2 regions of the Mesorhizobium sp. WSM3864 genome follow, and region 2 is predicted to be linked to the other one. Evidence: riboswitches for the same ligand, from Rfam matches in the RefSeq annotation. Region 2 holds a riboswitch; the other holds the start of a gene.
What was found. Region 2 has a riboswitch for thiamine pyrophosphate ahead of thiB (thiamine ABC transporter substrate binding subunit). Riboswitches for the same ligand answer to the same signal wherever they lie in the genome.
Positions count from the first base shown of each region.

Region 1: it holds a riboswitch for thiamine pyrophosphate, as region 2 does, so the genes downstream of both, thiC (phosphomethylpyrimidine synthase ThiC) here and thiB (thiamine ABC transporter substrate binding subunit) in region 2, are expected to answer to the same signal.

Region 1 is NZ_NSGD01000007.1:33,225-38,647, forward strand. Features, by position in the region: gene thiO (glycine oxidase ThiO) at 1-344, opposite strand, end outside; gene thiC (phosphomethylpyrimidine synthase ThiC) at 341-2,161, opposite strand; TPP riboswitch at 2,274-2,385, opposite strand; gene CK215_RS16435 (phasin) at 3,248-3,709, opposite strand; gene otnK (3-oxo-tetronate kinase) at 4,037-5,314, opposite strand; gene otnI (2-oxo-tetronate isomerase) at 5,311-5,423, opposite strand, start outside.
Region 2 is NZ_NSGD01000004.1:232,987-238,409, forward strand. Features, by position in the region: gene CK215_RS11465 (ABC-F family ATP-binding cassette domain-containing protein) at 1-1,511, opposite strand, end outside; gene CK215_RS11470 (thiamine diphosphokinase) at 1,513-2,157, opposite strand; TPP riboswitch at 2,298-2,413, shown strand; gene thiB (thiamine ABC transporter substrate binding subunit) at 2,455-3,462, shown strand; gene thiP (thiamine/thiamine pyrophosphate ABC transporter permease) at 3,679-5,301, shown strand; gene thiQ (thiamine ABC transporter ATP-binding protein) at 5,298-5,423, shown strand, end outside.

The DNA.
Region 1 (5,423 bases), on a different contig from region 2:
GCGATTTGGCTGGCGTCCAACTGCCTGAAGCCGGATGTGCGGCGGCCGAAGCGGTCGAGTTCGCCGGCATCGCGGGCAGACGCCAGCACCAGCGTGCCGCGGCGCGCGACATGACCGGGCAAGGCGGCGTCCCACCAGTCGGCTGCGCCGCGTCCGAGCGTCAGCACGGTCTCTTCGGCGTTCTCGCGCTCGCACCAGGGCGCGAGCATGCCGCCGGCCTGCCAGGAGGCATTGCCGGCGATCTCGAGGCGTTTCTCGACCACGGTCACATCGGCGCCGCGCGTCGCCAGCTCGTGCGCGAGTGTCAATCCGGCGACGCCAGCGCCGCGAACGAGCACCTTCATGGCGTGTCCGTGCGCTCGGAGGTGCTGTCGACCGGCATGTAGAGATCGCCGCCGTCGCGGTACTTCGCAGCCATGGCCGCGAGCCCTTCCTTCTGCGCTTCCGCGCGGATGTCGTGCGAGATCCGCATCGAGCAGAATTTGGGGCCGCACATCGAGCAGAAATGCGCCACCTTGTGCGCCTCCTTGGGCAGGGTTTCGTCGTGGAAGGCGCGCGCCGTCTCGGGATCGAGCGAAAGGTTGAACTGGTCCTCCCACCGGAACTCGAAGCGCGCTCGCGACAGCGCGTCGTCCCTGACCTGGGCGGCCGGATGGCCCTTGGCCAGATCTGCGGCATGGGCGGCGATCTTGTAGGTGATGACGCCGGTCTTGACGTCATCGCGGTCGGGCAGGCCGAGATGCTCCTTCGGCGTGACGTAGCAGAGCATCGCCGTTCCGAACCAGCCGATCATCGCCGCACCGATGCCCGATGTGATGTGGTCATAGCCGGGCGCGATGTCGGTGGTGAGCGGTCCAAGCGTGTAGAACGGCGCTTCGCCACAGACCGCGAGCTGCTTGTCCATGTTTTGCTTGATCTTGTGCATCGGCACGTGGCCGGGGCCCTCGATCATCACCTGGCAGTCCTTGGACCAGGCGATCTTGGTGAGCTCTCCGAGCGTTTCCAGCTCGGCGAACTGGGCAGCGTCATTGGCATCGGCGATCGAGCCGGGGCGAAGGCCGTCGCCGAGCGAGAACGCCACGTCATAGGCCCGGGCGATGTCGCAGATCTCCTCGAAATGCTCGTAGAGAAAACTCTCCTGGTGGTGATGCAGGCACCACTTGGCCATGATCGAGCCGCCGCGCGACACGATGCCGGTGACGCGGTCGACGGTGAGCGGGATATAGGGCAGGCGCACGCCGGCATGGATCGTGAAATAGTCCACGCCCTGCTCGGCCTGCTCGATGAGGGTGTCGCGGAACACCTCCCAGGTCAGTTCCTCGGCGACGCCGCCGACCTTCTCCAGCGCCTGGTAGATCGGCACCGTGCCGATCGGCACCGGCGAATTGCGCACGATCCATTCGCGGATGTTGTGGATGTTGCGTCCGGTCGAGAGGTCCATCACCGTGTCGGCGCCCCAGCGGATCGCCCACACCATCTTCTCGACCTCCTCGGCCATCGACGAGGTGACGGCGGAGTTGCCGATATTGGCGTTGATCTTGACCAGGAAATTGCGGCCGATGATCATCGGCTCGCTTTCCGGGTGGTTAATGTTGGACGGGATGATGGCGCGGCCGCGCGCCACCTCGTCGCGCACGAATTCCGGCGTGACGAAGTCAGGGATCGCGGCGCCGAAGCTTTGGCCATCGCGTTGAAGTTTCGAACGCAACTGCTCACGGCCGAGGTTCTCGCGGATGGCGACGAACTCCATCTCAGGCGTGATGATGCCGGCGCGCGCATAGGCGAGCTGTGTGACAGCGCGGCCGCCGGCCGCGCGCAACGGTCTGTTGCGAACCGGGAATTCCGGCGTCAGGCGATCGGCTGAGACGAAGCCGTTGTCTTCCGGCTTGATCGTGCGGCCCTCGTAGCGCCCCACGTCTCCGCGCGCCTCGATCCATGCCTCGCGCAGCCGTGGCAAGCCACGCTCGATGTCGGTTTTCACCGTGGCGTCCGTGTAGGGACCGGACGAGTCGTAGACAGTGACCGGCGGCTCGCCGGCGCTCGGGTGGACCGAGATCTCGCGCATCGGCACCCGCAGCTCCGGGTGAAGCTGACCGGGTTTGTGGACCTTCTTCGAAGCTGGGAGTTCGCCGACGGTGACGGTCGGGGTGTGGGCATTCATGAGTGAGCCTCCTTGCTCGAGTGCAACGGAGACCCAGTCCACGCGATGAGGAGGAAGTGACGCTTCGCTTAGAATGCGGGCACTGCCCGAATGCCGAAGCCGGATTGCCGACCCGCGAAGCCTCGCACCGTCCCTACGCCAGTATGAACTGGATCAGGTTCAACGGGTCACTGCGCGCGATAGCAGTATCTCAGCCCCTTGCCGGGACTCCCCTGGTGAGGCGCCTAGGTTGGACGATGCGACGCTATCCTGTCAACTCGACTTCATGACTTCTCCAGCCTGGAACAAGCGACGAGAAGCGGCGCAGCCACGCAGCTTTGATCGAGCATCTCTTACATCGACGCCCATTGAGCCACGACCTTGCGCGCGTCGAGCTGGCAGTCGGGGCCCACTTGTCATCCGCCAAGGAAACGCTTTTGCGATCCCTTGTGGCGGCGGATTGAAGAACGCATTTTTCGCCTCGAAGAGCATCTGTTCGGCGTCTATGGACGCTGGTTCGATTTGTTCAGGACCGAATTATTGCGCAGCCGTAAGGGTCGACTTGCAGCGTTCCCACGACGGCTGCAAGGGCCTTGCCGGGAGCCTGTTCGCGAATGCTGTGGTTGTTCTCGTCCCGCGTCCCGCTCAACGCCGACAGGATCAGCGTACCGCCATTGCCACCTTTGGCGACTATCTGTTCGGGCCAATGCGCGATGCATTGAAGCGTTATGCCATGTGGGACCCGCCGCCGATTGCACCCGATTGGGCAGACGATTCCTGGGCGCGTTGGCGCCGCGGCGCTTGCGACCCAAAGGCTCTTCGACTTCGAAAGCAGCCCCGGAGAAATCGCCGGCACCGGGCTGCAACGATCAACGGTCAAGTAGCTACAGGACCAAAGCGGCGTCCTCGTCCCGATTTCGGGCCTTCGTCTCCGTCTCTGCGCGCCTTTCCGTAGCCAACTGTTTGGAAAAGCGATGCTTGGCCGATGGATGAGGTTCGTGCAAAGGACGCCGGCCGAATGGAAGAAGACCGGCGCGAAGGTGCCGGTCTTGATGTCGTAACGAGCAGAGGAGGTCTGCGACCTCCGGTCTCGGATTGCCTGAGCAGTCAAGCGGCCTTGAGGTTCTTCAAAGCCTTTTCGAAGGCATCCTTGATCGGCTTGGATACGTCTTCGGTGGCTCTCAACATCACCGCCTGCAGGGTCTTGGCCTGCTCGACGGAAGTGTCGATCTGTTTGTTCACGAAAGCGGCCTGCAACTCGAAGAACTCGGATGGCGACTTCACGGCAACCAGTGCTTCGAGGTGAGCGAAGCCGGCTTCGGCATTGGCTCGCAGAGCTGCGATCGTCTTCAGCGACACCTCGTTGCGGGTGGTCTTGGCCACCTCAAGGGTCGACTCAAGAGCCTTTTGAGTCGTCTCGGCGTTCGATTCCAATTTGGAAAATGCTTCCTTCGCCTGCTCAACGCCCTGTTCGGCGACAGCGCGAACCTGCTCGGTAACCCGGTACGGCTCGTAAGTAGCGGATTCCGCGTTGTCGATCGTTTCGGTCTTGCCGGGGATCTTGGACATTTTCCATCCTTTTCCAGAGAGTGGCATTACACAAAGCCCCCCTGTTTCATCTACGAAATCGACACAACGGATTTATGAAGGGGCGAATTGTCGCTCGAGGGCACCACTGCGGCGGCCGGCGCGCTGCCGGCAGCGATCGGTGCAGGTCGTAGCGGCTGCCGTCATTCGGCAGGTCCGCCGGGCGCGAGATTGTGCATCACCGTCTTCGACCAAAAATCAGTCATTCGGTTGATGGCGCAGGAGCGGCCTCTTCGCAGTCCATCGCTGCCATTCGACCCTGGCGCGACCTTCTCAGTTATCCTTGGACAGCCAAGACCCCGTCACTCCTCATGCCAAAACGGCCAAGGCGTCCGCGAAGAAACGGTCGCCACCGAAATTGCCTGACTTCAGGGCAAGCAGCAGCTCGCCGTGCGGGCTGCCGAGTGCGCGCAGCGCGGGGACACCCGCGGCGATTTCGGGGCCCAACTCGAAGGCGGGAATGGCAAGCTGGTCCACGACGGCGCCGGACGTCTCGCCGCCTGCCACGACCAACCTGCGCACGCCGAGTTCGACCAGACCTTCGGCGATCGTCGCCAGCGACTGCTCGATCACATGACCGGCAGCGTCACGTCCATGCCGCGCCTGCAGCGCCGAAACCACCTCGGGCGATCCACTGCTGGCGATGAGCACGGGGCCATCGGCCAAGCGGGCGGCCGCCCATGCGAGCGCACGGTGCGTCTCCGCCGCTCCGCTCATCAACCTTTCCGGATCGAGCCTCAGCACCGGCATCGTCTCTTCGGCGCGGGCAATCTGCGTCAGGGTCGCCCGCGAACAGCTGCCGGCCAAGCACGCCGCAGGCCCCTTGGCCGGCCGATCCCGCAGCACCGTCCGTTGATGGCGCTGCGCGGTGCCGGCGGCGACCAGGCCGCGGGCGAGACCCAATCCCAGGCCGGACGCTCCGACCGACAGGCGTTGTGCCAAGGCTGCGGCGCCGATCGCTTCAAGATCGCTCTCGAAGACGGCGTCGACGATCGCCGCTCCGGCCCCATCCTGGGAAATCGCCGCGTTGCGCGCGCGGATCGCGTCCGCGCCGCGCGCGACCGTCGCGAGGTCGACCGACCCGACCGCTGCCATGCTCTGCCGGGCGAGTACGCGCACCAGATTGGCATCGCGCATGGGATTGAGCGGGTGATCCTTGAGCGGACTCTCGCTGAGCGGCACCGCGCCGACGAAAAGATTCCCCTGGTAGACGGTCCGGCCGGTTTCCGGAAACGCCGGCGTCACCAAAACCGATTTCTCATCCACGTCGTGACGCAAGGCGTCCAGCACCGGGCCGATATTGCCGGCATCGGTGGAATCGAAGGTCGAGCAGATCTTGTACATCACATGCGCTGCCCCGCGGGCGCGCAGCCATTGGTCGGCCGCGCGAGCGCGCTCCACCGCCTGCGCTGCCGCAACCGAACGGATCTTGACCGAGACGACAACCGCGTCGACCTCGGGAAGATCGAGACCTGCTGCCGGAACGCCGATGGTTTGAACCGTGCGAAGACCTTCCTTGGCGAGGGTGTTGGCCAGGTCGGACGCGCCTGTGTAGTCGTCCGCAATTGCGCCGAGGGCGAGGCTCATGGCGAAACTCCGATGCCAGCCTGGGGGAGGGGCCCGCCGGCAAAGGGGGCGAACCAGCCGAGCCCCTCAAGTGTCTTGCCGCCGGGCCGATATTCGCAACCGACGAAAC
Region 2 (5,423 bases):
GCCTTGCGCTCCTCCAGCTTCGAGCCGCCGCGTTGCGCCAGCATGTCGGAATAGCCGCCGGCGTATTCGATCCAGCGTCCGGCGCCGTCGGGCGCGATCACGCTGGTGACTGTGCGGTCGAGGAAATCGCGATCGTGGCTGACCAGGACGACCGTTCCGGCAAAGCCGGCGACCAGTTCCTGCAGCAGCTCCAGCGTCTCCATGTCGAGGTCGTTGGTCGGCTCGTCGAGCACCAAAAGGTTCGCCGGCCGCGCCAGCACCCGGGCCAGCAGCAGCCGCGCCCGCTCGCCGCCCGAAAGCTCGCGCACCGGCGTACGCGCCTGCTCCGGCTTGAAAAGAAAATCCTTCATATAGGAGACGACGTGGCGCTGCTCGCCATTGACCACAAGGTTCTCGCCGCGCCCGTCGGTCAGGTAATTCGCCAGCGTCTCCTGCGGGTCGACGGCCTCGCGCTTCTGGTCGAGCGTTGCGATTTCCAGATTGACGCCAAGCCGCACAGTGCCGGCATCCGGCGCCAGCTCGCCGGTCAGCATCTTGAGAAGCGTCGTCTTGCCGACGCCGTTCGGCCCGACAAGGCCGACACGGTCGCCGCGCTGGATACGGGTCGAAAAGCCCTTGACCACGGTGAGGTCGCCAAAACTCTTCTCGATGCCTTTGGCTTCGATCACCAGCTTGCCGGATTCAGCGGCGTCGCTTGCCACCATCGTCGCCGAACCCTCGGCGCCGCGATGGCTGCGAAAACGCTGGCGCATGGCCTGCAGCTCGCCGAGCCGGCGCATGTTGCGCTTGCGCCTGGCGGTCACGCCATAGCGCAGCCAATGCTCCTCGCGCACGATCTGGCGGCCGAGCTTGTGCTGTTCGCGCTCTTCCTCTTCAAGCACCTGGTCGCGCCATTCCTCAAAGTGCGCGAACCCCTTGTCCAGCCGGCGCGTCTGGCCGCGGTCGAGCCAGACGGTGGCGCGCGAGACGCGCTCGAGAAAGCGGCGGTCGTGCGAGATCAGGATCACGGCCGACGAGGTGCGGGCAAGCTCTTCTTCCAGCCATTCGATGACCGACAGGTCGAGATGGTTGGTCGGCTCGTCGAGGAGCAGGATATCGGGCTCCGGCGCCATGACGCGAGCGAGTGCTGCGCGGCGCGCCTCGCCGCCGGAAAGGTCGTTCGGCCGCTCCTCGCCGGTCAGGCCGAGATGCTCCATCAGATAAGTGGCGCGATGCGGGTCGTCGGCCGGCCCGAGGCCGGCTTCGACATAGGCGCGCACGCTGGCGAAGCCATCCATATCGGGCATTTGCGGCAGGTAGCGCACCGTTGCCGAGGGCTGGCGGAATACTTCGCCGTCCTGCGGTTCGATCAGCCCCGCGACGATCTTGAGCAGCGTCGACTTGCCCGAACCGTTGCGGCCGACAAGCGCGATCTTCTCGCCGGCGGAGGCGCTCAGTACCGCGCCGTCGAGCAGCGGCGTGCCGCCAAACGTCAGTTTTATGCCATCCAGATTGAGAAGAGGCGGGGCCATGTCAGCTTTCGGGAAGAGGATAGGGGTGGGCGAGCAGCAGCGCCCGGCCACGCTCGAGCGCGATATGGAGCCGGCCCTTAACCTCATTTGATATGGTAAGCGAGGAGCCGAACGCCACCTCGACACCGTCCAGCGGCCATTTGGCGCCTGAGACCGTCAGGCCGGCGAGGTCGGAGAAGCCGAGCACCGAGAACAGCGTGCCCTCGGCGTAGTCGAAGCCGGCTTTGCCCGGCAGGATGGGCACGCTCTCCTGGGCGCCGCTGGTCAGCAGCACGGTCGTGCCCGCCTCGGCCAGCCGCACGCTTAGAGCCAAATGCAGAAATGCATGATCGGCGCGCTTGCCGCCGAAGGCGCCGGCCAGCACCAGGCTGGTGGCGCCGCGCGCCAGCGCCTCGGCAATGGCGAGCTCGCCGTCGGTCATGTCCTTCTCGGTCGGGAAAATCTTGCGCGGCACGGCGGCCAGATTCTCCGGCAGGTTTGGCGGTACCGAGTCGAAATCTCCGACCCAGAGCTCCGGCAGGAGGCCAAGCATATCGGCATGGCCGATACCGGCATCGGCGGCGATGATGCGGGAGCCTTCGATCTGGCGATCGAGCCGAGGCGTGCGGACGAGATCGCCGCCAAGCAGGATGGTGAATGTGCCCATGGCCGTCGCCCTTACCAGCCCGGCCCACGAAACGGAAGCGGGCGCGTCCAAACGGAATCGCGCTTCGTTACCGTGGTGAACCATGATGATGCCCAGGAAACTTCCGCTTGCGCGCCGCATCGGCCGGGCCTATGTCTCGAAACGCTCTAACGGGGTGCCGGACGCTGATTTTGCGAACCGGCTGAGAGGCAACGAAAGCCAACCCGCTGAACCTGATCCGGTTTGTACCGGCGGAGGGATTAGACGTTTCGGACCATCCGACGCCTCAATTCCTTTAACCGAACGAAGGAGGCGCCGATGCGCTCGCTATTGTCCAACCTTGTTCTTGCAGCCGGCCTTGTTTCGCTTTTGGCAGGCGGACCTGCCGAGGCGAAAGACAAGCTTACCGTCTACACCTACGAAAGCTTCACTGCCGAGTGGGGTCCCGGACCTGCGGTGAAGAAGGAGTTCGAGGCCGAATGCGGCTGCGATCTCGACTTCGTCTCCGTCGCCGACGGCGTGGCGCTGCTCAACCGCGTCAAGCTCGAAGGCGCCGGCACCAAGGCCGATATCGTGCTCGGCCTCGACACCAATCTCACCGCCGAGGCCAAGGCGAGCGGCTTGTTCGCGCCGCATGGCGCGGTGGCCGATGTGAATGTCCCCGGCGGTTGGAAAGACGACACCTTCGTGCCTTTCGACTACGGCTATTTCGCCGTCGTCTACGACACCGAAAAGCTGAAGAGGCCGCCGAAGAGCTTGAAGGAACTGGTCGAGGGCGCCGGCCCCGACAAGATCATCATCCAGGATCCGCGCACCTCGACGCCCGGCCTCGGCCTGCTTCTGTGGGTCAAGTCGGTCTATGGCGACAAGGCCCCGGAAGCCTGGGCCAAGCTGAAGCCGAAGGTGCTGACCGTGACGCCGGGCTGGAGCGAGGCCTATGGTCTGTTCACCAAGGGCGAGGCGCCGATGGTTCTCTCCTATACCACCTCGCCGGCCTATCACATGGTGGCCGAGAACACCGAGCGCTATCAGGCGGCGTCCTTCGATGAGGGCGAATATCTGCAGATCGAGGTCGCCGGCATCACCAAAACCGGCGCGAAGAACCCGCTGGCGGAAAAATTCATAGCCTTCATGACCGGTCCCAAGTTCCAGAACGTCATCCCGGAGACCAACTGGATGTTCCCGGCCGGCAAGACCGACAAGCCGCTCAACCCGGCCTTCGAAAAGCTGGTGAAGCCGACCAAAACCCTGCTGTTCAGCCCGGACGAGGTGGCGGCCAACCGCAAGGCCTGGGTGGATGAATGGCTGGCGGCGATGAGCAAGTAGGACGCAGGATGGCGCTTGAGCACCCCCCTCTGTCCGGCCGGCCATCTCCCCCGCAAAGGGGGAAATTCGCGGTCATCGGTGATTTCGCTAGCCGCCGACGGTGTAGGAAGAGCGGCAAAGCTGCCAATCTCCCTCCTAGAGAGGGAGATGTCCGGCAGGACAGAGGGGGGTGCGACGGAACGTGGCGTTCGCTAGCTCGAGCCAACGTGGTGCAGCGTGCAATCCACGCCGCGCCCTGACCCTCGCATCACCGCCGGCATCATCGCCCTTGTCGCCATCACTTTGCTCATCGGCGGCGCCTTCGCCGGCCTGATCCTCGAAGGCGCGAGCGGTCCGTCCAGCGCTGCCGCGGCCTTCGACAGCTATCTGCTCCGCGTCGCCCGCTTCACGCTTTGGCAGGCGCTGCTGTCGACATTGCTTTCGGTCTTGCCGGCAGTGTTCGTCGGCCGCGCCCTGTCCAGGCAAACGAACTTTCCCGGACGTCGCCTGATCCTGCAGTTGTTCACGGTGCCGCTGGCGCTGCCGGCCATCGTCGCCGCGCTCGGCGTGTTGGCGCTCTACGGCCGTGCCGGTTATTTTGCCGGCATCCTCGGCACGTTCGGCGGTGGGGAATGGCCGGGCATTTACGGCCTTTCCGGCATCCTGGTCGCGCATGTCTTCTTCAACCTGCCATTGGCCACGCGGCTGTTCCTCGAGGCGCTCGGCACCGTGCCGGCCGACCAGTGGCGGCTGGCGAGCCAGCTCGGTATGGACGCTCGGTCGGCCTTCCGGCTGATCGAATGGCCGGCGCTGCGCACGGCGCTGCCTGGGGTCGCCGGGCTGGTCTTCATGCTGTGCATCACCTCCTTCACCATCGTGCTGACGCTGGGCGGCGGGCCGGCGGCGACGACGCTGGAGGTCGCGATCTACCAGGCGCTGCGCTTCGATTTCGATCCCGCGCGGGCCGTGACACTAACGTTTCTGCAGATCGTGCTGACCTTCGTCGTGGTCGCCATGCTGACGCGACTCGGCGCCAACACGGCCGGCGATACGAATCTGCCGGTAGCGCCACGCCGCTACCTTGCGGCCAGCACCACCGAGGCCGTGTTGAATGCCGGCCTGATCGTGCTTGCGCTGCTGTTCGTCGCCGGACCGATGGCGGCGACCGTGCTCGCCGGGCTGGAGGCGGATCTTGGGCGGCTGGCCGGCGAGGACGCCGTGCGTCGGGCGACGCTCACCAGCGCCGGGCTCTCCTTTCTCTCGGCGCTGCTTTGCGTGATGCTGTCGCTGTCGCTGATTGCCGCCCGACGCGCACTGGCCCTGCGGCGCCGCGCGGGCGGCGCCATGTCGCTGCTCGAACACGCCGCCGACACCGGCGCCGGTTTCGTGCTGGTCGTGCCGCCGATCGTGATCGGCGCCGGCTGGTTCCTGGCTCTGCGCAACATCACCGATGTGTTCGCCATCGCACCTGTCATGGTCGTCGCGGTCAATGCGGTGATGGCGATGCCATTTGCCATTCGCGCCGTCCGCCCTGCCTATGACGCGGCGAGCGAGCGCCACGAGCGACTCTGCCTGGCGCTCGGCATTTCCGGCTGGAACCGGCTGCGGCTGGTCGACTGGCCGTCGCTGCGGCGGCCCTTGGCCACCGGCTTTGCGTTCGCCATGGCGCTGTCGCTCGGCGATCTCGGCGTGATCGCGCTGTTCGGCAGCGATTCGGTCCAGACCTTGCCCTATCTTCTACTCGCGCGCATGGGCAGCTACCGGACCGCCGACGCCGCGGGGCTGGCCTTGCTGCTCGGCCTCGTCTGCCTGATGCTGGTTGTCGCCGCCGACTGGCTGGGACGGGAGGCAAAGGCATGACGAGGGATAATAATGGCATCGCGGCCACAAAGGGCCTGGCCGTCACGTTGGACGGCGTATCCTTCAGCTATGGCGAGGCATCCTTCCGGTTCGATGTCGAATTCGCCGCCGGCAGGATCACC